3 regions of the Peribacillus sp. NPDC101480 genome follow, and region 1 is predicted to be linked to each of the others. Evidence: predicted binding sites of a transcription regulator. Region 1 holds the regulator's gene; each other region holds the start of a gene.

Region 1 (10,843 bases):
ATCAACACGATGGATTTTTGCTAGATTTATTGCCGATTGTAAGATATGATCATTGAGATTTGAGGGTGTGAATTCTGACTTCCCTTCAATAAACTCGATAAGTATGCATGGCTTGGAAAAAATCTCGCACGATTGCTCTAGGTAATATGGCATCGGTACAGGCAAACCTGCAGCTTTCAATATCCCTAGGAGCTTGTGTTCATCAGCTGCAACATTTGGATTCCGTTTTAGGTCAGGATCACCATGCTGACGAACGATCATTTTCATGAGCCGTCCTGAAGGATGTAATACTTCAAGGCCTGTAACCTGTGCAGAAATTCCGCCTTTTAATTCCCATGCGCGAATTAGCTTGCTTCCTTGATCAAACTTTTGAACCAATTGTTCAAACTTACCATATTCATTCATCATACAACTCTCCTTTAAAAAATTTTAGCTATAGGATAAGTTTCCAGATAACTTTCGTAAAAATTAAAGCATTATGTTAGAACTTCAATAAATGAAACCAAAGCTTGTTACACTCGTAGAGTAATCTAAACAAAGTGAGGTGCGCTGACATTGAAAATAGAAAAATATAAAGTGGAAACACCAAAAGGGACGTTACAATATAATATTAGTGGAAAAGGCAAACCAAATATAGTTTTGATTAACGGTGGTTCTGGACCGATAGAGGGTTGGATGAAAATACTACCGGCAATTTCTGAAACATCATCTGTATTTTCCTATAATCGCTTTGGTGTTGCTGGCAGCGATAAACCTAAGGAAAGCCAAGACGGGAAAAGAATTGTTAACACTTTACGTGAGGCATTAACAATCGTGGGGTTTGAACCTCCATACTTATTGGTCGGACATTCGCTAGGCGGCCTATATGCTAATTTATATGCCTGACTTTACCCAAATGAAGTGGGGGGAATAGTTTTTTTAGAATCCAGTACAACGAAAGATATAAGCCTTAATGAATATCAAGGCAAGGCCGTAAAAACCGTTAATAGGATGTTCAAGGTGTTTGATTCCTTATCCTCGCATAAACAATTCAATGAAGTTAATTTTGTAAAAAAAACTGTGGATCAAATGCAGCAAATTGATACATTTCCCGAAATGCCTGTATTTGTCATTACTGGTGGACAAGAAAATCGAATGATGCCAGAGGAAATTCGAAAAAAACGACTTAAGAATCAATTGGAATTGCTTTCATTGTCAAGAAACAGCAAACACATTGTCGCAAAAAAAAGTGGGCATTTTCTGCAATTATCAGAACCAACTATAGTGATTGACTCAATCAAAGATTGTGCAGAACAATTAAATAAAACAAACCATAACTAAATAAATGCAAGCATTTAGTTAGAGTATTTTTGTTAATGTTGACTTTTTTAATCTCTCTATCTCCTTCTATCACTTTATTTGTAGACGCCCAATAATTCCTGATAGAAAAGTATAAAAATGGAAAGGCTTTTTAAAAATTCCGCGTCCATTTGGCGAATGTTATCGTATAATGCCATAACACCTTTAGGGTGTATTTTTTTTGGAACTGTGGCCGAGAGATGAATTCTTTATTTTGAAATTTCTTTAATCAGATAGTTATGTGTACAAGCATTTATTGATACGTAACATAAGATTAATAGAGGTGATAGAAATGGTAAAAGTATTTATTGATCCCGGCCACGGCGGTACGGATCCAGGCTCGGTGGGGAATGGATTGAGAGAAAAGGATTTAACTTTATCCATTGCAACTCGAATTAAAGACATCTTATTAATAGAATATAATAACGTTTCTGTAAAAATGAGCAGGTACCAAGATACGTACCCCTCTTTAAACGATAGGACGAATGCAGCGAACGCGTGGGGAGCCGACTTTTATCTCTCCATCCACATCAATGCCGGCGGCGGCACTGGGTATGAGGATTACGTTTATACGTCTACTAATCAGATTACGAAAACGTATCAAGATCATATTCATTCAGAGGTCTTGAAGCTTATCAACATCCAAGACAGAGGACAAAAAACAGGAGATTTACATGTGCTCCGTGAAACGGACATGCCTGCACTACTGACTGAAAATGGATTTATCGATAATGTCAATGACGCAGCCAAATTGAAAACGGCAGCCTTTATCGAATCACTGGCTCGCGGGCATGTAAACGGTTTAGTTAAATGCTTCGATCTTAAAAAGAAAAATACAGCTGTATACCACACAGTCGTTAATGGTGACACCGTATACTCCTTAAGCATGGCATATGGCAGTACGGTTCAGCAAATTAAAGATTGGAACGCTCTTGACAGTCAGTACACAATTACAGTAAACCAAAAATTGCGGGTTAAATGAATAATTAATAGTTGCCTGGTTAAATTATTTTTAACTTCCAGAAGCACACCACACAGGAAGCCCTTCTCAAAAAGAGTTTGTCTACAGTTTTTAAGGATTAGTACAATTTGAACGTTGATTTCCACTACAGGCACTCGTTTTCCGCGGGCGGTCCGGAAGCCTCCTCGACGCCTTTGCGCCTGGCGGGGACTTCCTTGGCCACGCATTTCCCTCAGGCGTCTCGCCACCCGCTCCAATCAACTTTGTTTTAACTTTTAGAGAGAACCTAAACTCAGCCCCTCTCAAAAAGAGAGGGGCTTTTCCTCGTTCAGGAATATGCAAGTAATAAAATAGTCGTGTACATTCTACTGTCCTAAATGAGTACTTAGATAATAGCGGAAGAAGTGAAAGGGAAAAAAATTTGCACAGAAGGCAAAAGTGGAATTGAATATATACTCGCATTTTCCAAGAAACAAGCCTCTGACGGGATTCGAACCCGCACTCCTTTCGTAAGCATAGGCTAGGGGAGAACACGCTTCCCTACGGATTTTCACCGGCAGGAATTCCACCTGCCTCAGCGTATTTGCTTTTCGGTGCTTCTGAAACCCTTACCTTGCGACCCGGTGGCTACAAATGTTTTCCGGCGCTCTTCCCTTCTAGAGCTACAGAGGCAAATGCTTATCATCCTATTATAAGATTCCCATATGAGGTTGTGAACCGAATAATAAAAATATGATAATTTGATTGCCTAATACAGACAATTATATTCATTCTGCATGAAAGGGAAATCTGAAATAAAAGCCCGAGGAAGCTTATAGCTCCAAAAACATTCACTCAATGAAATAAGTAATCTGGGGAAAACGGATATGCCTTTGTTTATAGGCTGACACAAATTCTATTTATCCTTTGCAAAGACATATATAAAGAACAATACTAATAAGCACAAACCATGATGGCTTGTACCTAATATGTATCAGTCAACAAAGAGAACTAAATTAATACTCCATAAAGAAACTCTAAGTGGATATTAATCGTATATTTTAATGGCTTGAACCACTTTTCCTAAAATTCGAACTCTATCATTTTTGATGTTATAGGTTTTTTCTTCATAAAAAGGATCCGTGCTGCAGGGAGTGAGTGTGATGTTTTCTGCATCGATATTCACTTTTTTGACAGTGGCATCGTGACCATTTACCAAGACCACTCCGATTTTTCCTTTATCAACGTAGGTTGTTTTTTCAACGAGAATCAATGATCCGTCACTGAATTCTTTGTTCATGCTATTGCCATTCACTCTAAGGAAAAAATATTCTTTATTCGTTTTTAGCATCGAATTTAATGTCGGCATATAGGCTTCTATATATTCATTGGTAAAATTAGGCTCTCCAGCAGGGATATTGCCGTATACTCCAATTAATCTTACATTCTTTTCATTTAGAAATTCCATTCCTGGAGCATTTCTAACGTTAGGTGCTCCTTCAATGAGGTGGGATAGCGGTATTTCAAAGCATGAGGACATCATGCCCAATTTATCCATTAAAGGTTTATTCCGTCCGGATTCCCATGCTGATACTGCCGTTGGTGCCACCTTTAATATATTTGCCAAATCTTCTTGTGTCATTTTTCTTTCTTTTCTTAACATTTTAATCCGTTCACCAATGTGCATATTTCTTCACCTCTTACTTGAATATACACCATGAGTGAAGGTGAGTAAACTTAAAGTGCGTGAATTTTGCGAAAAATTGTTGGTAACTATACTTCAAGTGTGATATCATTTTTTTAGATAGGTGGTGACAAGATATGACAAACGTTAAGTTCACACTTAAACAAGCGAGGAAGTATAAAGGTTTAACACAGGAAGAAATGGCTAAAGTGCTGAAGATGGCCAAAAGGACTTACATTGACTATGAGCAATATAAGATTCCTTTGCGAATCGATAAGGCTTATTTGTTTGCTGAATGTGTAGGGTTCTCGATCGACGATATTATTTTTTTTGATCCCCACCTACACTTCAAATGTAGTTAAGGGATCAAGTCTATCAATCATTTATTCACCAAAGTAACCATTCCTGGGGCAAATTTAAGTAATGATCGAAACAGGGTGAAAAAATGGGAAAGGAAAATCAGATAAATAAATTATACAATTGGAAGAGCGAGCATAGCCCTGATATTATTTATCCAGTTCTCATTGTGAAATACGCGTATGGGCGTTTAGGGGAGGGCTTTAAGGAGTTAATAATCCAAATACACGATTGATACTGAGATCCCTATGAATGACATCCAATTGCTGTCAACAATTTACTTAATGTATAGGATGGACTTCAAAACAATATGAATAGGAGCAATTGGAAAGTGGCAAATTCGAAGAATAATATTTGGATGCTCATAAATATAGTCAAGCCCTACATCCGTTGCAGGAGAAGGGCTTATTCTCTTTTTCTTCATGAACATACAGCATTCGATATATGGATTTCCTCTATAAGGATAATTTCATAATTGGAAAATGACTGTATACATAAACGAATTGAAGGCAAACCATCATACTATATCTCCATTTTTTATGAATTCTTCTAGTTTATTTCTCCTATCTTTATGAAGATAGCAGGTAATGGTATGCAAAAGTACAAATATATACTAATGAAGGCTATCAAAGGCATGGAAGGAGGGAGTTGAAAATAGGATGAGTTCGAAAGAATTCCACATGATATTGGAGGAGATAACAATTGAAAAGGAATGTAATCAATTATGTCGTTTTTCTTGTCCTCATTCTAACCATATTAATTATGGCCAAGCCAGACATTTCCTCAGCAGGAAAATTAAAGCCCCCTTCCGAAACTTTCAGTCCAGGGGATTGGTTTCTTGGAAGTATTCCTCCCAATCTTGATACAAAGAAACCACCGATCGTGTTTGTTCAAGGGAAAAACGGCAGTTCAACCAGCTGGTACGGTGAAACGGATTATCATGGTGTCAATGATATGTATACCAAAGCGTATGAAGCAGGCTACCAAACTGTTTTTGTTCAGCTTCATGATTCAGCTGGAAATGGATCAGTGAGCCAATATGCTAATGGAAGGCTTTTAGCTCAAATGCTTGCAGAAATCAGTAACCATTTCGGGGGTGAAAAAGTAAATATTATAGCTCACAGCAAAGGGGGCCCAGATACCCAAGCGGCTCTAGTGCACTATGGAGCACACCAGTATGTTGGAAGGGTGATCACTTTAGCTTCCCCCCATCATGGTTCTCACCTAGCTGATTTGGCTTATAGCTGGTATGCGGGCTGGCTTGGTTCCCTATTAGGTCAAAAAGATGAGGGAACTTATTCTTTACAAGTTGGTAAAATGGCTGAATTTCGTTCGGTCACGGATAACCATGTTAATTCTCGTAAAAACATGTATTTCACTGTGGCAGGCATGAACAGAGGCCCGGTTCTATCAGCCTTATCAATGGGTGGACAATATTTATCTTCATATGGGGAAAATGATGGTCTAGTGAATGTATGGAGTACAAAAATACCCTATGCAACACAATTATTTTCAGATCCCAACTTTGATCACGACAATATACGAGTCGGCTCAGCTGTATTTTCAAGAATTGAACCATATTTAAGAAGCACTTCCACCGCTGGAATCCCTGAATATAATGTCAATTATAAAGAACGGGTTGAAGATGATGTCATTACCACCGCACTCGCTCAAACCGTTCTGGGTGATGTCCTGAAACAAAATGTCTGGATCGAACTAAGCTTCCATGTAAATGAATCAGCCCCAGGCAATATAAACATATATACAGCATCAAATGATGTCGAGGTTGAAATGATTTCTCCATCCAATAAAAAGTATTCACCTTCCTTAATGGTTCATTCAGCCAAAAACGAAACTTCCTTTTTTAATGGTGCAACCGTCCAATCATTCAATAGAAACAACCTTGAAATTGGTGATTGGAAAGTGCGTATGAAGACTAAATCGCCAAAAGACGCCTACCTGTTCACAGCACAATTTAACGAAAAGAATCCCATTACATTAAGTATGGCCGGTAAAGTTAAGCAAAAAGATGCGAAATTTTTAATAAAGAACCCAATAAATGATAAAAAAAGGCCAATAAGCACAACATTTTTGGTTCATCTAATAGATGAAACAGGTAATGAAATTAGTGAAAAAAGCTCAATTAAGGCAATGGATACAGAAAATTTTACTGGCACCCTTCCGGAAGTACCTAGGTCAGGTGTTTATAATGTAACAATAGATGTCAAGGAAAAAAATGTGGATGGTACTGAAAGAACCCGGACAATGATTCGTTCGGTCTATATTGAGAAATAGTGAAATGCATTCTCTTCTTTGAGAGGGTATCAGACTGTAGACAAATTCGAAGTTTGCCTTCAGTCTTTTCTTGAATAATAGATCCAGTTGAATACAGAAATCCGCTCCCTTTCCGCAGATCCTACCAAGCCGCCTCGGCAGGAGTGTAAAAAACATAATAACCCACATTGCATCCAAAAAATCCCTTCTCATAATTGAAAAGGTTTTTTTTGGATGTAATGTGGTGCTAACATGGGTGGTTTGTTTTAGCCAAAGGATTCAGCCAGTTTGTAATTACTAATACAGCGATTAAATTAATGGTGTTCGATGGAAAATAAAGCTAGTAAGGTCATCTAGCAATAAAAAGATTGATGAATTTCAGCTAGACAACAAGAATAGATTTAATCCGTCTTTTTGTAGGATTCTCTATAAGACAAAATACCAGTTTTGAGTGCAGCATAATTGCCTATGCTTGCATAGCCATAAAACCAGCCCATGAAAATTCCTGAAACCAAGTGATGACGATGACTGATGAAAATGGAAATGAACAAGCCAAGACCCAAAGCGATGGTAGGGACGAATTTTGGATGAATATGAAACATGACCTTAATAAGTTGAGTAAGAATCATGATGGTAGGAATGGCTATCACTGCATCCCAGAAGTTTGTATGGACGGTTGGGTAGTCCATGATTTCACCACCTTGAAATGAAGTTTTTAAAAATAGTTTTTGTTTTTCATCAAGGTTTTATACAAAAATAAATAATTACAAATTTAAAATTAACGAACAAGTTTTGAAGATTTTCAGTGTTCAATAGGAAAAGCCGTCAATCCATTTAATTAAATGGATTGACGGCTTTTCCTGTTTGGTAGGGAAATGGATAAATAATACTCGAAGCAGGCCACTCTAGGTAAGAAATCTATAATAAAAACAATTAGCCAAACATCAGAACCTTTTGTATGGGACTTGCTGTAACCTTTTTCATAGATGAGAATACGATAAGAATGAAGATGAACAGTGAAAAATAAAGTAAAACCATTGATGGGAGGTTCTAATGAGCAAGGAAACATTTATTAAGGAAATTGCTCCCTATGCCCAGAAAATTCAACAGGAATTTAAAATATTACCTTCTGTTGTCATTGCACAAGCTTGTTTGGAGAGTGGATATGGGACAAGTTTATTAGCAAGCAAAGGAAAAAATATATTCGGTACAAAAGGTGACTTCAAGGGTGAGTCAGTCATCATTCAGACAATGGAATATGTCAATGGCGTACCCGTTCAAGTATGGAACAAATTCAGAAAATACCCATCTTGGGAAGAAAGTCTTAGAGATCTTGCCAATTTATATGTAAAGGGGACTTCATGGAATAGAAGTCTTTATACGGCTGTCATTGGAGAAAAAGATTACAGAAAAGCACTCAAAGCAATTTTCGATGCTGGGTACGCCTCGGATCCCAACTATATTGAAAAACTGGTGAACCTTATCGAAACAAGCGATTTAACAAAATATGATGCAAGTATAGAAGAGGTTTATCATATTGTCCAAAAAGGGGATACCGTCTCTGCGCTTGCAAAAGCATACGGTTCTACACAAGTGCAGATTCAACAGTGGAACGGCTTGGTAGATCTTAACCTAATTAAAGTGAACCAAAGATTACGAGTGAAGTGAATTTTAACTGGGAGCGGTAGTTAAAGCTCTCTTTTTTATTGTAATCAGATTGTTACCAAAGTACATATTAGGCGATCGTATACTTCCGTTCGTAATTAAGGACGTTTAAATACCCATGAAAACTTGATTCTATTAAAATTCCATATGCATATTGAGAGAATTCGGGACATAGATTAAACAAACAAAAAAAGCGCGGTTAGCGCTTTTAGTGTATTTGTCTATATAAGCCTATTACTTTTCCAAGTATCGAAACATCTCGTAAAATAATTGGTTCCATATTCGAGTTCTCAGGCTGAAGCCTTATGTAATCCGGTTCCTTAAAGAATCGTTTTACAGTGGCTTCATCATCTTCCGTCATGGCCACGACGATATCTCCATTATTGGCATTGCTTTGTTGTTTCACGATGACATAATCCCCATCATGAATTCCTGCTTCGATCATACTTTCACCCATGATTTCCAGCATGAATACATGGTCATCATGTGGAACCATGCTTTCGGGAAGCGGAAAGTATTCTTCTATGTTCTCAATGGCCGTTATCGGCATTCCCGCTGTTACTTTTCCAAGTAACGGCACGTTCACGACATTGACTTTTGGAATATTGTTCGCTTCCTCCAAATTCATTATTTCAATGGCCCTTGGCTTGGTTGGGTCACGTCTAATCAGGCCTTTGCTTTCCAGGCGTGATAAATGCCCGTGTACTGTTGAACTTGAAGCAAGTCCCACTGCTTCACCAATCTCCCGTACGGAAGGTGGATACCCTTTTTGGCGGACCTCTTCTTTAATGAAATCAAGAATATCTTGCTGCCTTTTTGATAGTTTAGTCATATGTGCACCTCTTCCCCAATGTTCTTTGCTACATTATAGCATGGCCCCCAATTCTATACAAACATAAGTTCGAATTTTGTTGTTGACTGAAACAAGCGTTCGTATTATAATTTGACCATAACATACGAACGAACATTCGCTTTGGAGGGATATTTATGAAAAATTTATACAAAAATTATATTTATACGATTCTATTAGCGGGATCAGTATTCATCTTTTCAATTTTATTCTCTTGTACATTGAACAATGATCCAAAAAAGGATTTCCTTTCTATAGAAGTAAGTGAAGGTGATACCCTATGGGGAATCGCTGAAGAATATGAAGAAGCAAATTTGACAAAAAAAGAATTCATTGGTTGGATAGAAGAGCATAATGGTGTCAGGGCGGATACAATTAAACCTGGTCAAGTCATCGTCATACCGGTTAAAGGGGAAGAACTTGTCCAGAATTTGGCCAGTGAGCAGTAAGCAGTGAAGGTAGGGTATTATGAAGGCGGTAATCTATTGTAGGGTCAGCACAGAAAAAGAGTCACAGGAAACATCATTGGCAAGGCAGGAAGATGAGTTAGTCAAATTGGCAGAAAAGATGGATGTTGAAGTTATATCCATAATAAAAGAGCAGGCAAGTGGTTATGAGTTGAATCGGGATGGCATTTTTGACATGCTCGAACTATTTAAAACTAAAGAAGCTGAAGTACTATTAATCCAGGATGAAACAAGGCTGGGAAGAGGGAATGCCAAAATAGCCCTTTTCCATGTCATCCTTAAAGAAAATGTTAAAATTTATACACTCTCACATGACGGGGAGCTTGAGTTATCGGATTCGGATGCCATGGTCATCCAGATAGTCGGTATTGTAGAAGAATACCAAAGGAAACTACATAATCTTAAAATAAAGCGCGGGATGATAAGAGCCGTTGAAAAAGGATACCGTCCTCAAAAAAACCTTCAGAATCAAAGGAATTCCACTGGAAGGGACCGTATGGAAATCCCTATTGAAGAAATTATTAAACTTCGGGCCAATGGATTGACATTCGCAGAAATCGCAGCCACTTTAAGGGGATTTGGATACAATGTTTCAAAGGCTACTGTGAACAGGCGTTTTCTCGAACATCAACTGAATACAAATGAAAGTAAATCTTAGAACTTGTAATTTCGCTTTTTTTTTAATACCATGACAATATCCGGAGATTATGAAGGAGCGAAATTATGTTATCAAAAGAAAAAATAGCCCGTATTAATGAACTTTCTAAAAAGGCAAAGGCTGAAGGTTTGACGGAAGTTGAGGCGAAAGAGCAAACCCAATTGAGAAGTGAGTATTTGGAAACATTCAGAAAGTCCATGTCCGATACGTTGGAGCATGTGAAGGTCGTTGATCCAGAAGGTAATGACGTCACTCCTCAAAAGATAAAAAATATAAAAGAAAAAAGAAACTTACATTAATGCTTGGATCCTTCTGATAAAACATTCCGCTTGAGTATCCTGTTAGCATTTAGGAGTAAAAAGGGAGTGCATGCATGTATGTATTCTCCTATTTAGTTTAATCTAAATAGGGGACTTCTGTTATTATAGAAAATTGTAATATTGAGGCAGTAAATAGTGATTTTAGTTGTGATATTATGCTTGTCACTATAATATAAAGAGGTACATTACAGGAAGGGATGTTTTTACAATATGTTAGATAAATTAGATGCACTTTCTATCAATACGATTCGTACATTATCAATTGATGCAATTGAAAAGGCTAATTCCGG
Region 2 (10,843 bases), on a different contig from region 1:
AGCAGTTGTTTCCGAAAGTATACCTTCAGGAAGTGGGCCTGACACTTTCGGAAACGGTCGGTCAGCTGGACTATTTAGAAGACTTGGGTGAAGTCGAAACAGAAATTCAATCAGGGGTCATTCTGTATTCAATCGCTTAATGTTCGCAAGGAGGCTCACTTTTTTGAATAAGTTGCAAGGCAAAGTCATTGTTATTACTGGAGCTTCCGGAGGGATTGGCAAGGAAGTTGCCATTCAAAGTGCAAAGCAGGGGGGGCGTCTCGTCCTCTTGGCCAGAAGTATGGATAAATTACTACAGCTAAGGAATGAATTGATCACCCGATATGGAATTGATGCATATGCCTATAAGCTTGACGTGGCAGACACTGATCAGGTGACAAATGTATTTAATGACATCCATGCGCAAATAGGTGAAGTGGATGTGTTGGTCAACAATGCCGGTTTCGGCACGTTTAAAGAAGCGCAGGATACGGAATTAAATGAAACGAAAGCAATGTTTGCTGTCAACGTCATTGGATTGATGGCCTGCACAAAGCTGGTTCTTCCGTATATGAAGCAGAGAAAATCGGGGCATATCATCAATATCGCTTCACAGGCCGGTAAAATCGCCACTCCTAAATCAACATTGTACTCATCGACTAAGTTCGCGGTTCTTGGCTATTCAAACGCACTTCGGCTTGAGCTGATGGAAGATCATGTTTTTGTGACCACCGTTAATCCTGGCCCCATAGAAACGAATTTCTTTAACATTGCCGATGAATCAGGTACATATTTAAAAAATGTTGAAAAATTCATGCTTAAGCCTGGAGATGTCGCTGCTAAAATCGTAGCGGCGATGCTGACCAATAAGAGGGAAATCAATCTCCCTGGCTGGATGAATTTTGCTGGGAAATGGTATAACATGTTTCCAAAAATCACCGAAACATTAGGAAAAAAAGCATTTTTTAAAAAGTAAGCAACTTTCGATGTCGGACAAGGCGAAAGATGGTCTAATATAATAATAGGCAAAAGGGGAATGTCGATGACATTCCCCTTTTTTGAAATAACCGAAGTTTTCATATGAATTGGTAACTATTTCATGGGGGATCCGTCTATTTCTAGTAGGAGGGATTTGTATGAAGAGGATTGTAAACCTTTATATATCCATATTCGTTGCCTTTATTCTGGGTAGCTGTCAATCCCCTGATTGGAACAGGGATGATGCCGTCGGTAAGGGGGAAGAAGGTTTCATTACGGATCTTGACGATAAAAGGATTTTGATTAAAAGGACGTATTATAAGGTGACCACTGATACATCCATTCAAGATCAATATGGTAACGCTCTCGATTATTCCGACCTGGAAATCGGGATGAAAGTGAAACCATGGCACCGGGGCGGGGTGAAGAAAGCATTTCCTGGGAAAGCGGAAGCGGAACTGATTCTTGTTTTGTCGGATGTAAAAAGCTTGGCCGAACAAAGGGCGGTCACTGCTGCCCTCAATCATGTCAGTAAAGCGGAAAGTCAGCGATTCATGGTTCTTGAAGTCGTCCATTTACCGTCAGAGCATGTTTATAATATCGAAATGATGAACCGTTCCAACTTGGACGCTTCATTCATGGTGACAGTTGAGGATTTAACGGATGAAATATTATATATAAAATAAAACAACCGGGCTGAATCACTATGAATTCTGTCCGGTTGTTTTATGGGATTTTATAAAGTTTTCGCACCTAAATATTTTGGTTTCCAATAAGAATTATCCATATCCGTGATGGTTATTCCTTTAGAAGAAGTAGCACTGATGAATTGACCATTTCCGATATAGATACCAACATGGGATACCCCTGTTCTTCCAGAAGAAGTATCAAAGAATACAAGGTCACCCTTAGATGGTGAAGATACTTTTAAACCTGTATTGGAATAAAGCAAGGATGTTGTACGCGGTAAGGTGATTCCTTGTGATTTCTGGAATACGTAATAGACGAAGCCTGAGCAGTCAAATCCAGTTGGTGTTGTTCCGCCCCATTTGTAGGGTTTGCCTATTAAGGTTTTTGCATAGCTGATCAAGCTTGTATTATTGACCTTATAAACACCAAGCTTATTAAATGTGTTACGGCCCGCAATTCCGTCGGCAGTCAGTCCTTTGGCTTTTTGGAATTTTTTTACTGCTGATACAGAATAGGTGCCGTAATATGTAGTCAGTGAACCTGAATATGTGAAATAACCTTTGGTTTTTAAAAGTTGTTGTAGTTGTTTGACATCACTATGTGTCATTCCGGGTCTGAGGGTTTGATCTCCAATATTTGCAAAGGCTTGCAGCGGGGTTAGCATCATGGCAGAAGCAACAGCAGCTGAAGCGATCCATTTCTTCATAATTTTCATTTCCTCTCTATCTATCTCTCTATATTCTTAACAATATTATCCTACAATACCATTATGACAATTAGACATAATTTTGGTTACAGTTTTATTACAAAAAATGAGTAGTAAGACTAAATTTAAAATAGACGAAAGACTGTTGAAAAGGGTGAAAAAAATTAAAAAAACTAAGTATAAGGATCCATTAAAAATTATTCAAGCTACGAATTGATTCTTTTTAAAAAAACTATTTGGGTATTCAGTTTAAATATGGTATTTTAACCATTTTTAGTATCTATTATATTTTTCAAGGAAATTACATTAAAAAGTAGAAATTTGTATGAAAACTTCCATTGAATAAGAACGTATATTCGGTTAAAGTTATGAATATAATAAAAGCGAACATATATTCTTGTTAGGGTGAGAAGTGATGGATTATGGGACGATGCCGAAACAATCAATTATGTGTATCGATATGAAAAGTTTTTATGCAAGCTGTTCAGCGGTCATGCTTGGTCTGGACCCGCTTGATTGTTATCTGGCGGTGGTTGGTGATTTGAAGAGGACAGGGAGCATTGTGCTTGCGGCTTCTCCAAAGATGAAGAAGGAATTTGGCATCAAGACAGGTTCGCGGATGTTTGAGATCCCGAATGATCCGAGGATTGTCGTCGTTGAACCTAAAATGGCGACCTATTTAAGGGTTTCGACGGAAATCACCCGCTTGTTCAACCGTTATGTGCCCAAAGAAGCGATTCACGTATATAGTGTGGACGAAAGTTTTGTGAAAGTCGATGGTGCCGCTTCTTTATGGGGAGATGCCCGGATGATAGCTGAAAAGATAAAGGATGAAATCGAACGGGAATTACAGCTCCCCTGTGCCATTGGAATTGGACCGAACATGCTTATGGCAAAACTTTGCCTTGATTTGGAAGCCAAACATAATGGGATTGCAGAATGGAAGTATGAGGATGTGCCAAGCAAACTTTGGCCGATTTCCCCGCTTCGTGAAATGTGGGGGATCGGCAGGCGCGTAGAAAAAACCCTTCATGGAATGGGAATATTTACGGTTGGACAGCTTGCCAATTATGATCTTGAATTACTTGAAGCGAAGTTTGGAATTATGGGCAATCAGCTTTACCACCATGCTTGGGGAATAGATTTATCCGATATGGGGGCAGCGATCATCGAAGGGCAGGTAAGCTTCGGTAAAAGTCAAATCCTGCTGCGGGATTATAAGGAGGAGCATGAGGTAAAGCAGGTCATGCTGGAAATTTGCGAAGAAGTTGGAAGAAGGGCACGCACCCATCGCAAGGCAGGAAGGACGGTGAGCCTAAGCATTGGTTACAGCAAGGATGAGTTCGGCGGAGGTTTCCAACGTTCGCGTTCAATTAGCGAACCGACCAACATTACGATGGAGCTATATAAAGTTTGCCTGGAGCTTTTTCATGAGAACTATAAGCAAAAAACGGTTCGGAGCATAGAGGTCAGGCTCTCGAATATTGTGGATGATAACGAAATGCAGCTGACTTTATTCGATGCTTCGCGCTGGAAGAAGCGGGAATTGAGTTACACGGTTGATCGAATCCGCCATAAATATGGAGCCAAATCGTTATTGCGTGCCGTTTCGTATACAGAAGCAGGTACAGCCGTTTACCGAAGCAAGCTGCTTGGTGGTCATAAGGCGTAAGGTTGACTTTGAAGGGAGGGAAAAGAATGATACGTGATCGCGGCCGTATCAAATGGACATCGATGATGTTGCCGGAGCATGTGAAGATGCTTCGGGATTGGGTGGTGGAGGATGGCTATGAAACGAAGCGCATCCTGGATGAGCAGCAACTGGAAGAAATGAATGCGGTAATGGGGGAAGCGATGGAGGAAAGAAAGGATGTCACGATTGCTCATTATGAAGGCAACCGGTATCAGCTGTTAATCGGCAGGATCCATTATTATAATGAGCTCACCCAAAAGCTTCATATCGTCGATCGGTTTCAGCAGGCTCACTATATCAGGCTTTCCGATATCACGGATGTAAGGATAATGGAATGATGAGCGGAAGGGCTGTTCCCAAGGGACAGCCTTTCAAAACGGCATCGTGATGAAAGGTATCACGGAGGAGTATGAGAATCGGCATTTGTTAGCACGGTCAATGAAGAAAGTGATTTTCGTGTCGGCTGAAGCTTGCAAAGGAAGGCAGTTTCTTTAACAGAAGCGTATTTATCGTTTATAATGGGGGAAACATCGGGAGGCGTACAATCATGTATATTGAATGGACGGAAACAGCGGCTGAGAAAATGGCCGATAAGGTACAGGGACAAGAAGGATATTTACAGTTGAAATATGATACTGATGGCTGTGGCTGCGTGGTAAGCGGTGTGACCGCGCTATGGTGGGTCAACGAACCTGAAGAAGGTACCGAAAAAGTGGAAACAAACGGGATTCCACTATATGTGGAGAAATCAAAAAAGATTTTTCTTGATGAAGTCATGAAAATAGACTTTGTTCCGGAAGCGAACAGCTTTCAATTAAAAAGTCCGAATCAAATCTTGAATCCAAGGATGAGTTATTTTAATAAAATCTGACTAAAAAGCAAAGAGGGGATCTTGGATACCCTCTTTTTTCTTCTCAGACAAGTTTTAGAAACTGATCGATTTGATCTTCATATTCTTTTGGATTTTCATTATAAGATTGAGCGTGGGCCCCTTTTTTAGCGATGTAAAGCTGCTTTGGGCCCTCTTTTGCTGCATATAATTCCGCTGTCATGGAAGCGGGAATGAAACTGTCATTTTCACTATGGATGAAGAGCACCGGGTTTCGGATATTTTTTATATAATCGATTGGGGACACTTCGTTGGTCCAATATCCGTCACGGAGTTTGATGAACGTACGCCCAAGCGGAAACACGGTCCAGGAAGGAAATGGGACTTCATGCTTGAGCTGGTGTTTGATTTGATCCTCGAAATTTGAAAATGGACAGTCGGCAACGTAAAAATCAGCACCATCTTCAAGCATTCCGGCATATAAAAGCAGGGTTACGGCCCCCATGGATTCACCATGAATGCCAATATGAAGGTCGGGACCTTTACGTCTTTTCAATTCATCGATTACGGCCTTCAGGTCGAATTTTTCATAATGTCCGTAACTGCTCGTCTTGCCACCGGAATCCCCATGCCGGCGGTGGTCATAAATGATTGCGTTGAAGCCCCGCTTAAGAAAAATATTCATGTACTTAATCGAATTGACTTTGTTTTCCGTCACACCATGAGAAATGATCACCCACTTATTGGTGTCATGCGGTTCGATAAACAAGCATTTCAAGGAATATCCGGATGGTGACGATACCCAAATTTCCGTTTTAGGCAGATTATCAAAATCCTCCCGGATCAGGCGTTTAGCCATGATTTCACGATTCTGGATAAAATCATCTTCCTTCTTTTTCATGTACATGATCCGATTGGAAAAATAAATGCCAACGCCGATGATATACGATAGGATTCCGGCGAGTGTAAACCACCATTTCTTCATGAAAGGTCCTCCTAGGTTGATTTTCTTTATTTTACCATGTGGGAAATGGGAAAACACTGTTTGAAAACGATGACGAGGAAAACGGCAGTCGTGATATAATAATTTCATAAATGGGCCAGGAGGTTTTAAGGATGAAAAAGAAACAGCCGCGAAATCAAACTCAAAGCAAAAACCAAGATAAAGATTCATCTTCATTGAAACTTGGTGATATGATCAATCAAGATATCATGTCCCAGCTTCGTCAAAAGCAAAAGGAACTTAATGAGGCTGAACAAGAAAAAAGGGCAGCGGAAGAAGAAAAGAAACGAGAAGAAAGAAAGCGGCGGGAGAAGAATAAATCATTTGAAGAACTATTGGGTGAAAGCAATCTGAACTGGAAGAACTATAAATGAAGGACAGGGAGCAGTTTAAGTTTTAAGTGGGCTGGCTCCCTTTTTCTGTTCAGGAAGACCATTCCTTGCTGATATTCCTTTATTTTATAAAGTATAACGATTATATTAAAGATAAGTTCGATATGCTTTCATATCGGATGGACTACTATTAGCTGGTGATATGATGCAAAATAAAATAGAAAAAGTACTGGAAGACCAATTATGTTTCCTGCTTTATGCAAGTTCGCGGGAAATGACGAAGAAATATAAACCGCTGCTTGATAAACTTGAAGTGACATATCCTCAATATCTTGTCCTGCTTCTATTATGGGAACAGGATACACTTACAGTAAAAAAACTTGGGGAGCTCCTTGCCCTCGACTCAGGAACGCTTACTCCCATGTTGAAACGAATGGAGCAGAATGGCTTGATTGTCCGTGAACGTTCGACTGAAGATGAACGGTCTGTCATGATCAAGCTGACGGAAAAGGGACTTGGTTTACAGGAAGAGGCCTGCTTCATTCCCGATCGCATTTCGGCTATGTCGGGTGATGATAAGAAGGTGGTTGAGGATTTAAAAGCTTCACTGCTCCAACTATTGAAAACTTTACAGCAATTTTAGCAAAGAAAAGACGCTTGGGGTTCCCCAAGCGTCTTTTTGTCGGATTTAATCTAAATCTATTTCAAAGGCGACGTCCACATTGCCGTTGATTGCTTTTGAATAAGGACACATTTGATGTGCTTTATGAACAAGGGTTTCGAATGTCGCCTTATCGACCCCGGATCCCTTCACAGCCAAAGTTACAGCCAAGCTGTACTGATGCATCTCACCCATCAATAGGCTGACGCTTGCGGTGACCTTGGAATCGAAGGGAACGCGTTCAATTTTACCAACTGATTGCAAAGCACTATCAAAACATGCAGCATATCCAGCTGCAAAAAGCTGTTCCGGATTAGATGCTTCAGGCATCTGTTTAGCCCTTGGTGTTCCAGGCATCGCAATATCAACCGTGAAGTTGCCGTCAGCAGAAATTGCCGTTCCTTCTCTTCCGCCATCAACTGTTACAGACGTTGTAAATAATGTTTTTGTCATCATTTTTTCTCCCTTATATTTTTATTTTTTAATTGTGCACAACTGAATTTTACAATATTAATTTTGGGATGTCCAATGAAAAGTTTAAAACCGTTAAATGGGTTTGGAAAGGAATTAGAATGATCGGAAACTTGAAAGCGGTACATAAGAGAGTATGGCGAAAAAAACGTTGGAACGGAAAAAGGCTGCCTATCACGTTGTTTAAACGGAGATAGTGCAGCCTAATTTATTTGAAACATTTAGTTTAGTTCCATTCTTTTTAATCCCGGTGACTTTCATATTTGTTCGCTTTGGTCAACTGCTTTAAGATATCCAACTCGGTTTTGGACAGTGAAGGACTGTTAGCGGCCTGGCAGTTCTCACGGAGCTGCTGTACTGAGCTTGCTCCTGGTACAACGGTAGCGACGCTTGGATGGGACAATACATATTGAAGTGCCGTTTCATTCAACTTCCTATCGGAAAGTTTGTCCTTTATTTCCGGAAGCAAATCTTTAAGTTCGTGATAGCTATAGTCAAGGTATCCATCCTCATTTGCCTTTTCAAGCATTTTTTCACTGAGCAGCCCTTTGGCAAGGGGGCCACGGGCAATAATGCTGATCTGTTTGTTGGCCAAAAGGGACATCCACTCTTCTGGGCGGCGGTCGAGTAGATTAAACTGCATCATCACGGAATCAAGCTTAGACTTTTCCGTGAATTCCTTGATCACATTCGGACGAATCGAGGAAATTCCATAATATCGGATATAGCCTTCTTTTTTCAAATCTTCAAATGCTTCTACCGTTTCTCCGATATTGTCTGAAATGGTGCCGCCATGTAACTGATAAAGATCAATATAGTCAGTTCCCAATCTCTTTAAGCTATCTTTTACTGCCGTTTTAATATATTCGCCAGATGGATCCCAGCTCCAGGAATCTTTGTTTTCATTCCAGCGGTTTCCGACCTTGGTGGCTATGTATACCTTATCGCGGACCGATTTTAAATTCTTTCCGACGATTTCTTCATTCATGCCGAAATCATATAAGTCAGCAGTATCAAAATAATTGATTCCTTCATCTAAAGCGGCCTGTATGATTTCGGATGCCTGATTTTCAACAGTCCCCAATGACATGCATCCGAGCCCGATTTCAGAAACTAGCAAGTCTGAATTTCCTAGTCTGCGTTTTTTCATGTTATCCACTCCCTTACATTTCATTGTAAAGGAGAAATCCATTTCACTCAAAGAATTCACTTGATCCGTTTTAAAGGAGTGGGCGGCACCTGATCGTGTATGTCGGCTATCCAATCATTGATATAGACATATTGATTTTGCAATTGTTTTAGTTTTTGAAGGATTTCCCAACTCTTTCCGGATAAAGTAACGCTTTTTTCCAGTACGTAAACTTTCATTAAATCGCCCTCCATCTCTATTATGGTAAAATGTATGAGGAATCATGCTGCAATTAGAACAGAGGAGTGGTCAGGATGAAAAAATTTGAAGAAAAAACGCTGTCTTCGGAAAAAATCTTCACAGGAAAGGTAATCAGCCTGCAAGTGGATGATGTAGAGCTTCCTGATGGGAAAACGGGTAAACGTGAAATAATCAAGCATCCGGGAGCGGTTGCCATCATAGCTCTCACGGCAGAAAATAAAATCATCATGGTTGAACAGTACCGTAAAGCGCTGGAGAGAAGCTTGGTGGAAATTCCTGCAGGAAAGCTGGAAAAAGGCGAAGAACCGGTTCTGTCGGCTAAACGGGAGCTGGAAGAGGAGACAGGTTATGAATGTGAAAAAATGGAGCACATCATATCCTTCTATACATCGCCAGGTTTCGCCGATGAATTGGTCCACCTATATGTGGCCCACAATTTGAAAAAGAAAGAAAATGCAGCCCCGCTGGATGAAGATGAATTCGTCGAGATGATTGAACTCACGCTGGAGGAAGCCCAAACTTATATGGATGAAGGGAAGATCAAAGATGCCAAAACGGCATATGCAGTTCAGTATCTACAGTTGAAAAAGGCGATGAAATCGTAAATGAAAGAGTTTTACGCTGACCTGCATATCCATATAGGCAGAACGAGAAGCGGAAGGGCCGTGAAAATAACAGGTGCTAAAACGTTAACCTTCAGCAATGTGCTGCAAGTGGCAAGTGAAAGGAAGGGCCTTGATCTAATCGGGATAATCGATTGCCATTCTCCTGAAATTATCGAAGAAATCGAAGCGGGGATGCTGGACGGCGAAATCACGGAGAAGATTGAAGGCGGACTTCAATACAAGAATACAACCATCATTCCAGGCTCGGAGATTGAAATTTATGATCAGAATTGTAATGGACCGATCCATGTCCTCGCTTATTTTCCCACTATAAAAGCGATGAAGGAATTCTCCTCATGGATGAGCGGACATGTTAAAAATATTACCTTGAGCTCCCAAAGGATTTATTGTGATGGAAGAACACTGCAAAAGATCGTGAAATCACTGGGCGGCCTGTTTATCCCGGCACATGTTTTCACCCCATTTAAAAGCTTATATGGAAAAGGGGTGCGATCCAGTCTTACAGAAGTATTCGATCCGGAGCTAATTGATGCCATCGAACTTGGTTTAAGTTCTGATACAGAAATGGTCAAGGATATCGAGGAGTTGGACTCCTATGTATTCGTAACAAATTCCGATGCGCATTCGCTTGGGAAAATCGCTCGGGAATATCAAAAAGTCCTGCTTGAGGAACCAAGTTTCAATGAGCTGGCAAAAGCCCTTAAAGAAAAAGGGAATCGTAAGGTGACCGTTAATTATGGATTGAACCCCTTATTGGGAAAGTATCATCAAACTGTATGTTCAGGGTGCTTACACCAGGTATTGAGGGATAGTGAACAATGTCCCGAATGCGGTAATAAATCCATTATAAAAGGGGTATCGTCCAGGATTGAAGAGCTCTCCATTTCCGGGACGGACGGAAGAAATGGCAGGGAAAGGCCGCCGTATATCCACCAAGTACCACTTGATTTCATCCCGGGACTCGGTCCTAAATCCATGGAAAAACTGCTGGTGGCATTTGGAACAGAGATGAATATTCTACATGAAGTTACGCTTGAACAGCTCAAGGAAATCGTTCCTGAAAAATTGGCGGGCTATATCGATTCTGCCAGAAAAGGGACGCTATCTTTTGAAGTGGGGGGCGGAGGAAAGTACGGAAAGGTCAAAAAGGAAATAACCTGAAAAAAGTCCTGACAGATGGAGATCTGTCAGGGCTTTTTTAGTTAGTTGTTTTTGCATAAATGGAGGTGTCCCGCACTTCCTTGCCATCTGCACTAAGAAAGTCATTACGCAAAATTCCTTCAAGGGTATACCCCAGCTTTTCGGGAATCCGTTTGCTGGCGATATTATTAGGATCACAGCGGATCTCGACCCGCTTTGCTCCATAATGGTAAAAGGCGAATTTGGTTAACTTTTCTACCGCCTCCGTTATGTAGCCTTGTTTACTGTATCTCGTATCAATCCAATAGCCAATTTCGAATTTGGGAATATCCCAGTTAATTCGGT
Region 3 (10,843 bases), on a different contig from region 1:
AATGATTCTCAAATTCGTTGACATAATCCTGTTTAGACCAGTAAAATATTACTATACAAACGTGATTGGAAAGGTAACTGGATATGTTATTAAAAAATTCATGGCAGAAATGGATGGGGCTGTTCATTACCATTCTTTTGCTGCTATTTTTACTGTGCTCAAGCATTGTATACGGTTATACAGATACAACGTGGAAAATGGCCATCGATGCTTTTACCGATTTCAATGGGACGAACGAACACATTGTCATTCAATCAGTCAGACTTCCGCGGGCCCTGATAGCTTCGGCAATCGGTGCAAGTTTGGCCATTTCCGGGGTGTTAATGCAAACGCTAACTAAAAACCCCCTCGCGTCTCCAGATATATTCGGGGTCAACGCCGGGGCGGGATTGGCGGTTGTAACCGGTGTCACCGTTTTTGGAATAAGTAATCTTCAAGTATTCACATGGCTGTCATTCATAGGGGCGGCCATAGCCGCGATAAGCATATATATGATTGGAAGCATGGGACGAGGCGGCTTGACACCTATGAAGCTGACATTGGCTGGTGCAGCCATGACGGCCATGGTAGCTTCACTTACACAAGGTCTTCTTGTTTCTAATGAGGCTCTTTTAGAGCAAGTCCTATTCTGGCTTGCTGGATCCGTCTCCGGTAGAAGTCTGGACAATTTAGTTGCTGTCCTGCCTTATCTTGTCGTAGGCTGGGGCCTTGCCTTGATCATGTCCGGTAAAATGAATGTGTTGTCCATGGGTGAGGATGTTGCAAAAGGTCTTGGATTGAATATAGTTTTCCTTAAGCTGGTTCTGGGGCTGGCAATCATCCTTCTCGCTGGCGGATCAGTGGCGGTTGCGGGTCCGATTGGCTTTATAGGAATCGTCGTTCCACATCTTACCCGTTTTATAGTAGGCATCGATCATCGCTGGCTGATTCCCTTCTCTGGACTTTTCGGGGCGGTGCTTTTGATTGCGGCCGATGTCATATCCAGGTATATCCTGATGCCTCGAGAAGTTCCGGTCGGAGTCATGACAGCCATAATAGGGACCCCATTCTTTATTTATATAGCTAGAAAGGGGTTCAGCGGTCGATGAAGTCATATAAGAGCTTTCGTTTGTTTAATGAAAAAATATCATTCTTGATGGATAAAAAAGCTATGATCGTGATTTTCATATTATTTGTAGTCACTTCACTAGTGTTTGTGATCAGTACTGGCGTGGGTGAAATGAATATAAATCCGCTAAGTGTCCTCCAGGTCCTTTTCGGAGGGGGAACGGAGAGCGATCGGCTTATCATCCAATCTTTCCGGCTGCCTAGAATAATTGTTGCCCTGTTGGTGGGGATGGGCCTTGCTGTTGCTGGCGGAATCCTTCAAGGGATGATTCGGAATCCACTTGCTTCGCCTGATATCTTGGGGATAACGGGAGGAGCGACAGTGGCGGTCGTTGGATTCTTGGCCATTTTTAGTGATAAGAATCATTCATTAACGGTGAGCATCAATTGGCTGCCGTTAGCTGCGTTCATTGGGGCGACAGTCGTGGCATTACTTGTTTATTCATTAGCCTGGAAAAATGGAGTTCCCCCGATCAGGCTTGTGTTGATCGGAATTGGGGTGATGGCCTTAATGAAGGCACTCACAACGATGATGATGATTCTTGGTCCAGTCTATCAAGCGAGCCAGGCCAACCTTTGGATCACGGGGTCAGTGTCTAACTCCACCTGGAATAATATCGCTGTTCTGGCACCATGGACGATTCTATTCCTATTAATCGCCTTCCTGTATGCCAGAAATATTAATTTACAGGAGCTTGGCGATGACCTTGCAACGGGTCTTGGGGGACATGTCCAAAAACAACGGTTTACATTATTGATGATCAGTACCGCCTTGATTGGCGGTTCCACAGCTTTTGCTGGAGGAATAGGCTTTGTTGGATTAATGGCCCCACACATGGCCAGAAGGCTTGTTGGTTCTAGTTTTGGAGTGTTACTGCCCACTTCAGCTTTGCTTGGCGGCATCCTGGTTATGGTGGCGGATTTGATTGGACGGACCCTATTCTCACCTTTGGAAATACCGGCTGGTGTCTTCACAGCGAGCATCGGGGCACCATACTTCATTTATTTACTTTATAAAACGAGGAATTCGTAACACCGGTAAATTAATAAAGAAGCAGCCATCCCTAGGATGGCTGCTTCTTTATTAATTAAGCTTCTTTTGCAACTTCGATTTCGATGGTAAGCGTGATTTGATCGCCGATCAGTACGCCGCCTGTTTCTAAAGCTGCGTTATAGGTTAAACCATAATCACTGCGTTTGACTTTACCTTTTCCGCTAAAGCCTGCTTTTTCATTTCCCCATGGATCTTTTCCTTGGCCTTCGAAGGTGATGCTGAAAGTTTCTTCTTGTGTGATTCCATTAAGAGTCACATTTCCAGTTACATCGTATTCATCTTCATCCGTTTTCACAATTTTTGTTGATTTGAATGTTAATGTAGGGTTTTTTTCTACATCAAAGAAGTCAGCGGAACGCAAGTGATTATCCCGGTCTGCATTGCGTGTGTCAATACTGGCCACATCAACGGTAAAATCGATCTCTGCAGTTGTTAGATCCAATGGGTTTGCAAGAATGTTTGCTTCGAACTTATTAAAACTTCCTTTTACTTTAGCGATCATCATATGTTTTACGGAAAATTCAATAGCACTGTGAGTCGGGTCGACTGTCCATTTTGTATTGGTCATGATAATTCCTCCTAATTATTAATCTTGAATTTATATATCTTTAATTTGAGATATCTTAACTTAATGTAATTATAAGAGGTGGAAGCAATAGTGTCAACTGAAAGTTTTCCTTTATTTTGAAAACATGAAAAACCCTGTGCATTTATGAGGCACAGGGTTTTTCATTATGAAGAAAAGTAAAGCTGACTACCTTAATTAATTGGCATGATCTTTCTCTTCTTGATCGGTCACTTTACTTGGCCAAAAGGCATGGCGGCCAAGCAGGGCGGTAATCGCAGGAACAAGGAACGGGCGCACAATGAATGTGTCCATTAACACACCAAGAGCAGTAATGAGCCCGAATTGAACCAATACTTGAATCGGAAGTGTGGCTAGAACGGAAAAAGTGGCTGCCAAGATTATTCCGGCGGAAGTGATGACACCGCTAGTTTCGGCAACGCCTTTTCTGATGGCCTGCTTGATTGGCATCGTTTCTTTCTTACGCCAAATGCTTGAAACCATGAAAATGTTATAGTCTTCTCCAAGTGCAACAAGGAATACGAAAGAATAAAGTGGAATCGTCCCCTCTATGGCATCGACACCCATGAAATAGTGCAGGATTATCCAACCTAAGCCCATAGCAGCAAAGAATGAGAGAATCACTGTCCCCATTAAATACACCATGGCTGTCACAGATCGCAAGTAGGCTAAAAGGAGTAAGGAAATCAGGACGATGATGATCGGGATGATCATGAATTCATCTGCCTTTACGGTATCCCTTTTATCGAATTGCGTCGCAGTTTGCCCGCCAATCCAAACCTTATCTTCGACGGAAGATATATTGGCGGCCTTCAATTCTTTCTCCGCAATTGTGCGGATTTCCGGAATGGAATCAATTGCCTCGATATCATATGGGTTGGTGTTGAATTTGACCTCATAGGATTGCAGATCTTCATTGGATTTACTTGTGACTGGATCAGCCACACTTTCAACAATATTCATCCCTTCTAATGTCGGCGCTAAATCAATATCTTCACCATTCGTTTCGACAACCACTGTGGCTGGTGCCAGTTCGCCCGGTGAGTACGAGTCGGAAATGACAGAATAGCCTTCGCGGGAGTTCATATCTTCAGGGAAGGAAGAGAGAATATCATATGAATATTTTATTTGTGAAGAATATCCTGCTAAAACACTGAAGATGATCAGGCATGTAAGAATGACGGTCCATGGCTTGGTTGTGACGATATGTCCAATCCAGTTTCCGATGCGGCCTTCTTTATGCTTTTTGACGGCTTTTCCCTTTTTCTTGGCCCGTGCTTCTTCCATTTCTGGGGTACGAGGAACGATTGGGAAGAAGGAAGCCCTTCCGAATACAGAAAGCAATGCCGGTACAAGTGTTAAAGCTGCCAGCATCATGATTAAAATCGACAAGCTGAATGGTACAGCGAAACGGTGGTAGGCTCCGTATTTCGCTACAAGCAATGTTAGCAGCGAGATGACGATCGTAAGGCCGCTCATCGCAATGGCGCCTGATGAATCTTTAAATGCGGAGATCATGGCTTTCCGTTTGCTTTCATGATTTCTTAATTCACTTCTGTAGTGAGAAATTAAAAATAGACAATAATCCGTTCCGGCACCGAATAATAATACGGTCATGATCGAAATGGCCTGTGAATCGACTGTAATCCAACCATGATCTGCCATGAATCCAAGGATCGGGCTTGTGACAATATAGGCGAATCCTACTCCGATTAAAGGGATGATGGCTAAAAGCGGGGAACGGTAAATGAGTAATAATACGACAAGTACAAGTATTACGGTAGCTAATAGCAATTTGAAATCAGCACCTGAAAATAATCCTGTTGCATCGACGGATATCCCTACAGGGCCTGTCACTCGAAGTGATAATTCATCTGAATCTGTAGGGACCTTGAATGGGTCAGATCCAATGCGTTCCGAAACTATTTCATTAATGCTCTCAAGATTTTTTTCAAGAATTTCAGTCTCGGTCTTTTCTTTAAAGAAAAGCGGCTGTACGAAAGTCGTTCCATCTTCTGAAACCGAGCCTTGAAGAGCACGCAACGGAATTTCATGAAGCGGCGGTAAAAAAGATTGCTGTATCAAAGGGTTACCTGTCAATTCCTTGGAAAGGTACTGGATTTCGGCCAAGTCGGCCTCTGTCAGTCCACCTTCCCGATGCCATGTAAGCAGGGCAGGTATTCCAGAGGAATTTGGAAACTCTTCTTTAATAAGTTCATCAGCCACGACGGAAGGTGAGTCTTCAGGCAAGTCGGCGGCATTATTTGCTGTTCGATCATTAACGGCAGGCAATGTGATGGTTAATCCGATTGCTGCAATTATCCATACAGCAATGACAACCCAACGACTGATTTTTCCTGTCATCATCCTGCCAAGTTTTCCTAATATTGATTCGTCCAATGAAGGCACCCCGCTTTTTGAATTTTTTATCCTTAGTTCATTATAATGGTGTGCTGTTGACATATACAAAAATGGGTATGCTCACTCCAACTGCTAAATGCTTCAAGTCGTTAATGGCATGAAAATCTGCTCATCGATATATAGGGGAAAAGTACTTATTTACTAATTTCAATTAAATTTTGAAGATTGAAGAGTTAAATATAGGAGATAGGGGAAAGTATAGTAGTATTATGGCTTTTATTAACAAGGGAGGGATTTTTTTGTCTGATAAATCAAAAAAAACAAATGATGAATCGAAAGAAACATTAACGAACAGGCAAGGGCACCCGGTAACGAATAACCAGAGTATTAGAACTGTAGGGAACAGAGGACCTAGTACACTTGAGAACTATGATTTCCTGGAAAAGATCAGCCACTTCGATAGGGAGCGTATCCCTGAACGGGTTGTGCATGCCCGCGGTGCAGGTGCGCATGGTTATTTCGTTCCGACCGGTAAAGCGGGGGACGAGCCGATTTCAAAATATACGAGAGCGAAGGTTTTTCAGGAAGAAGGTAAAAAAACCCCGGTATTCGTGAGATTTTCATCTGTTATTCATGGAGGGACGTCCCCGGAAACGTTACGTGACCCAAGGGGATTTGCCGTTAAATTTTATACGGAAGACGGAAACTGGGATCTTGTAGGCAATAACCTGAAAATTTTCTTTATCCGTGATGCCATGAAATTCCCGGATTTGATTCATGCCTTCAAACCGGATCCGGTCACGAATATTCAGGACGGCAGGAGGATTTTCGATTTTTGCTCGAGTTCGCCTGAAACATTCCATATGGTTACCTTTGTGTTTTCCCCATGGGGCATTCCAGCTAACTATCGCATGATGCAAGGATCAGGGGTCAATACTTATAAATGGGTGAATGAGGAAGGGAAAGCAGTGCTTGTCAAGTATCATTGGGAACCGAAACAAGGGATCAAGAACCTGACACAGCAAGAGGCCAATGAAATTCAAGCTACGAATTTCAATCATGCCACACAGGATCTTTATGAAGCGATCGAACGCGGTGACTATCCTGAATGGGATCTCAACGTACAGATCATGAGTGATGATGATCATCCTGAGTTGGATTTCGATCCGTTGGATGATACGAAGATCTGGCCGAAAGATGAGTTCCCTTGGCTGCATGTCGGTACGATGGTATTGAATAAAAACCCTGAAGACTATTTCACTGAAGTCGAACAGGCTGCATTCGGCACAGGTGTCCTAGTGGATGGACTGGACTTTTCTGATGACAAGATGTTACAGGGACGTACATTCTCTTATTCCGATACACAGCGTCACCGTGTTGGCGCGAATTATCTGCAATTGCCGATCAATGCTCCGAAAAAACGAACAGCCACGAATCAGACTGGCGGACAGATGCAATATGAAGTTGGCAGAGGCAGCCAAAGCCCCCACATCAACTACGAACCATCAACTGTCGGCGGCTTGAAAGAAGCCAAGCAGACGGGCAAGGAGCATACACCTATGGTGGAAGGGAAACTTGTTCGTGAGACAATCGATCGTCAAAATAATACGAAACAGGCCGGGGAAACATTCCGTGAATTCGAGGATTGGGAAAAGGACGATTTAATTTCCAATTTAGTGGCGGCATTGGCTCCTGCCGACAAGCGCATTCAGGAAAAAATGATAGCACTTGCCGAAGAGGCCGATGAAGAGTATGGCCGCAGATTGAAAGAGGGACTGGCCTCGGCTTCTGAACATACGGAATCTTCAAAACCACTGGGCGGGACGGATAACCCTGAGGATGCCGTTAGTAAAGGACATGAAGCGGATCCATATTGATGGGACTAAAAAAGAGGCAAACTTCCCTATAAAGGGGTTTGCCTCTTTTTTTAATGGGCATAATTGATGGAAGTGTGGAAGATTCTTCTGATGATGCCTTGAAAATCAAGTGGGAAATTGATTGGCAAAAAACTTGATAATCATTTAAACTGAAACTACTCTATTTTTCTCTTATAAAGGAGATGAAAAAATGATTAAATTTCTTTCTGCCCTTTTCCTTCCTTGTCTACTCGTCATGCTATTTTCAAGGGTCACCTATAACAATGTCGTGGGCCTTGTTTTAACTGTTGCCTTGATTACAGCTTCCGCATATAAAGGTTATACGCATACAAACTTATTGATCATCGTCGATGCCTTATCCCTAACAGTGGGATTTTGGTTATCAAAAAGAATGATGAAACGTACATCCAAGAGCGCCTGACACAAAAGGTGCTTTTTTTGTACCCAAACTTGTCATTCCCCTCAACACATCATGAAGTCCATAAAACAAAAATAGAATGGATGTTCGCTTATTGCTGGTTTGTTTTAAGGCTATTGTGGTAGAATGTGTATATATGCTTTATCAAACCGGAATAAATAGAAGGGATATAGTTATGTCCCGTTTTCATATAAAAATATTTCAATAGGAGGCTATGCTTGGTGAAGGATAAGTTTGAGTTAGTCTCAAAATACTCTCCTCAAGGAGATCAGCCGGCAGCAATTGAAATGCTGGTCGAAGGGATTAAGGAAGGCAAGGAAATGCAGACGTTATTGGGGGCAACCGGGACAGGGAAAACGTTCACCGTTTCCAATGTGATTCAAAGAATCAATAAACCGACTCTTGTCATTGCCCACAATAAAACGTTGGCAGGGCAGCTTTATAGTGAGTTCAAAGAGTTCTTCCCTAATAATGCCGTTGAGTACTTCGTTAGCTATTATGATTACTACCAGCCGGAGGCTTATGTTCCATCCACGGATACATTCATCGAGAAAGATGCAAGCATCAATGATGAAATCGATAAACTGCGTCACTCGGCAACCTCGTCTTTGTTCGAAAGGAAAGATGTCATCATCATTGCCAGTGTTTCGTGCATATATGGACTCGGTTCTCCTGAAGAGTACCGGGAGATGGTCGTTTCCCTCCGAACAGGCATGGAGATAGACCGGAATGCCTTGCTGCACAGACTCGTGGATATTCAATATGAACGTAATGATATTGCTTTCCAACGGGGGACCTTCCGCGTTCGCGGCGACGTGGTCGAAATTTTCCCGGCCTCACGTGATGAACATTGCGTACGGGTCGAGTTCTTCGGGGATGAGATTGACCGTATTCGTGAAGTCGATGCCCTGACTGGCGAAATTACCGGTGAACGGGATCATATCGCCATTTTCCCGGCTTCCCACTTCGTAACCCGCGAAGAGAAAATGCGGGTAGCCATTCAAAATATCGAAACGGAACTGGAAGAACGATTGAAGGAATTAAGGGAAGATGAAAAACTCCTTGAAGCGCAGCGCTTGGAGCAGCGGACCCGTTATGATCTGGAAATGATGCGTGAAATGGGCTTTTGTTCAGGGATCGAGAACTATTCCCGCCATTTGACGCTTCGTCCCGCAGGTGCGACACCATACACTTTAATAGATTACTTTCCAGAGGATTTCCTATTGGTCGTGGATGAATCACACGTAACCCTCTCGCAAATCCGCGGAATGTTCAATGGAGATCAGGCGCGTAAGCAAGTGCTCGTCGATCACGGCTTCCGTCTGCCGTCTGCGAAAGATAACCGCCCGCTAAGATTTGAGGAATTTGAAAAAAAGGTCCATCAATCCATATTCGTTTCGGCAACTCCGGGACCATATGAACTCGAACATACCCCGGAAATGGTTCAGCAGATCATCCGTCCTACCGGATTGCTGGATCCGACGGTGGAAGTGCGGCCGATTGAAGGGCAAATAGATGACTTGATCGGTGAAATACAGGAGCGCGTCAAAAAGAACGAGCGTGTGCTCATAACGACCTTGACGAAAAAGATGTCTGAGGATTTAACTGATTATTTAAAGGAAATCGGCATCAAGGTCCAATATCTTCATTCGGAAGTGAAGACCTTGGAAAGGATAGAAATCATCCGGGAACTTCGAATGGGCAAATATGATGTTCTAGTTGGAATCAATCTTTTAAGGGAAGGCCTCGATATTCCGGAAGTGTCGTTAGTGACCATTCTGGATGCCGATAAAGAAGGGTTCCTTCGCTCGGAACGTTCGCTTATTCAAACGATGGGCCGTGCAGCCCGTAATGCGAACGGCCACGTCATCATGTATGCAGACCGAATCACGAATTCGATGGAACTTGCCATCAATGAAACGAGGCGGCGCCGTGAAATCCAGGAAAATTATAATAAAGAGCATGGAATATTGCCTCAAACCATTCAAAAGGATATCCGCGACTCCATAAGGGCGACTCATGTTGCCGAAGAAGGCGAAGAGTATAAGGAAGACCTTGCACCAAGCCTCGCGAAGCTTCCTAAAAAAGAGCGTTTAAAAGTGATGGCAAGCATGGAAAAAGAAATGAAGGAAGCGGCAAAGGCACTGGACTTCGAGCGAGCTGCCGAGCTGCGTGATTTATTACTAGAGTTAAAAGCGGAAGGGTGACGAAACATGGCAATGGATAAAATTGTGATAAAAGGCGCCAGGGCCAACAATTTAAAGAATATTGATATCACGATACCGAGAGACAAACTTGTTGTGCTGACCGGATTATCCGGATCTGGAAAGTCTTCCTTGGCTTTTGATACGATTTATGCAGAAGGGCAAAGACGTTATGTGGAATCACTTTCCGCTTATGCTCGTCAATTCTTAGGCCAAGTGGATAAACCGGATGTCGATGCGATAGAAGGTTTGTCACCAGCCATTTCCATAGACCAGAAAACGACCAGTCGAAATCCTCGTTCAACCGTAGGGACTGTTACGGAGATCTATGATTATTTAAGGCTGTTATTTGCACGGGTCGGCAGGCCGACCTGTCCCATCCATAATATAGAAATCACCTCACAAACGATAGAGCAAATGGTGGACCGCATTCTTGATTACCCTGAGCGAACCAAGCTTCAGGTATTGGCACCGCTAGTCTCAGGCAGAAAAGGGACACATGCGAAAGTTTTGGAGGAAGTTAAGAAACAAGGATATGTCCGCATTCGTGTGAACGGGGAAATGCATGACCTCAGCGATGAGATCACTCTCGAAAAAAATAAAAAACATTCGATTGAAGTCATCATAGACCGAATCGTCATAAAAGAGGGTATCATGGCCAGGCTTGCAGATTCATTGGAAAGTGCTTTGCAGCTTGGCGAAGGTAAAGTCATCATTGACGTCATGGGTGAGGAAGAACTGCTGTTCAGTGAACATCATGCTTGTCCATACTGCGGATTTTCGATTGAAGAGTTAGAGCCTAGAATGTTTTCCTTCAATAGCCCGTTTGGGGCCTGCCCGGATTGTGATGGCTTGGGGGCAAGGCTTGAGGTGGACCGTGATCTGGTCATCCCGAATAACGAATTAAGCCTCCGTCAACATGCAATTGCGCCATGGGAGCCGACTAGTTCTCAATATTACCCTCAGCTCCTTGAAGCGGTGGCAAACCATTATGGGATAGATATGGATGTGCCCGTTAAGGATTTACCGGAAGAGAAGATGGATAAGGTCTTGCTTGGTTCAGGCAAAGATAAGATATATTTCCGTTATAAAAATGATTTTGGAAGAGTGCAAGAAGGATATATTCCTTTTGAAGGAGTTTTAAGAAACATCGAAAGGCGCTTCAAGGAGACGAGTTCTGACTTTATTCGTGAGCAAATGCAGAAATACATGTCAGAACATCACTGTCCAACCTGT

What was found. Region 1 encodes LexA, which represses DNA repair genes until DNA is damaged. Its sites were predicted from a motif close to CGAACATATGTTCG; they were not measured.
Region 2: the regulator LexA is predicted to act here: its motif matches at 2,738-2,751, upstream of ACQKMF_RS05460 (DNA polymerase thumb domain-containing protein).
Region 3: the regulator LexA is predicted to act here: its motif matches at 7,480-7,493, upstream of uvrB (excinuclease ABC subunit UvrB).

The regions. Positions count from the first base shown of each region.
Region 1 is NZ_JBNNSB010000002.1:576,340-587,182, reverse strand. Features, by position in the region: gene ACQKMF_RS10340 (aminoglycoside phosphotransferase family protein) at 1-408, opposite strand, end outside; gene ACQKMF_RS10335 (alpha/beta fold hydrolase) at 556-885, shown strand; gene ACQKMF_RS10330 (hypothetical protein) at 1,000-1,320, shown strand; gene ACQKMF_RS10325 (N-acetylmuramoyl-L-alanine amidase family protein) at 1,631-2,320, shown strand; gene ACQKMF_RS10320 (LexA family protein) at 3,327-3,965, opposite strand; gene ACQKMF_RS10315 (helix-turn-helix transcriptional regulator) at 4,100-4,324, shown strand; gene ACQKMF_RS10310 (esterase/lipase family protein) at 5,082-6,614, shown strand; gene ACQKMF_RS10305 (hypothetical protein) at 6,995-7,282, opposite strand; gene ACQKMF_RS10300 (glucosaminidase domain-containing protein) at 7,647-8,261, shown strand; gene lexA (transcriptional repressor LexA) at 8,467-9,090, opposite strand; gene yneA (cell division suppressor protein YneA) at 9,246-9,557, shown strand; gene ACQKMF_RS10285 (YneB family resolvase-like protein) at 9,577-10,233, shown strand; gene ACQKMF_RS10280 (DUF896 domain-containing protein) at 10,299-10,532, shown strand; gene tkt (transketolase) at 10,764-10,843, shown strand, end outside.
Region 2 is NZ_JBNNSB010000001.1:1,091,761-1,102,603, forward strand. Features, by position in the region: gene ACQKMF_RS05440 (MBL fold metallo-hydrolase) at 1-140, shown strand, start outside; gene ACQKMF_RS05445 (SDR family NAD(P)-dependent oxidoreductase) at 140-955, shown strand; gene ACQKMF_RS05450 (hypothetical protein) at 1,116-1,643, shown strand; gene ACQKMF_RS05455 (C40 family peptidase) at 1,694-2,353, opposite strand; gene ACQKMF_RS05460 (DNA polymerase thumb domain-containing protein) at 2,766-4,025, shown strand; gene ACQKMF_RS05465 (YolD-like family protein) at 4,052-4,384, shown strand; gene ACQKMF_RS05470 (iron-sulfur cluster biosynthesis family protein) at 4,594-4,917, shown strand; gene ACQKMF_RS05475 (alpha/beta hydrolase) at 4,961-5,860, opposite strand; gene ACQKMF_RS05480 (YqkE family protein) at 5,992-6,252, shown strand; gene ACQKMF_RS05485 (MarR family winged helix-turn-helix transcriptional regulator) at 6,416-6,853, shown strand; gene ACQKMF_RS05490 (Ohr family peroxiredoxin) at 6,899-7,324, opposite strand; gene ACQKMF_RS05495 (aldo/keto reductase) at 7,584-8,492, opposite strand; gene mciZ (Z-ring formation inhibitor MciZ) at 8,549-8,710, opposite strand; gene ACQKMF_RS05505 (NUDIX hydrolase) at 8,786-9,337, shown strand; gene ACQKMF_RS05510 (endonuclease Q family protein) at 9,338-10,519, shown strand; gene ACQKMF_RS05515 (GNAT family N-acetyltransferase) at 10,557-10,843, opposite strand, start outside.
Region 3 is NZ_JBNNSB010000003.1:330,399-341,241, forward strand. Features, by position in the region: gene ACQKMF_RS12850 (FecCD family ABC transporter permease) at 84-1,088, shown strand; gene ACQKMF_RS12855 (FecCD family ABC transporter permease) at 1,085-2,140, shown strand; gene ACQKMF_RS12860 (YceI family protein) at 2,196-2,729, opposite strand; gene ACQKMF_RS12865 (MMPL family transporter) at 2,925-5,147, opposite strand; gene ACQKMF_RS12870 (catalase) at 5,408-6,985, shown strand; gene ACQKMF_RS12875 (CsbA family protein) at 7,176-7,406, shown strand; gene uvrB (excinuclease ABC subunit UvrB) at 7,625-9,610, shown strand; gene uvrA (excinuclease ABC subunit UvrA) at 9,617-10,843, shown strand, end outside.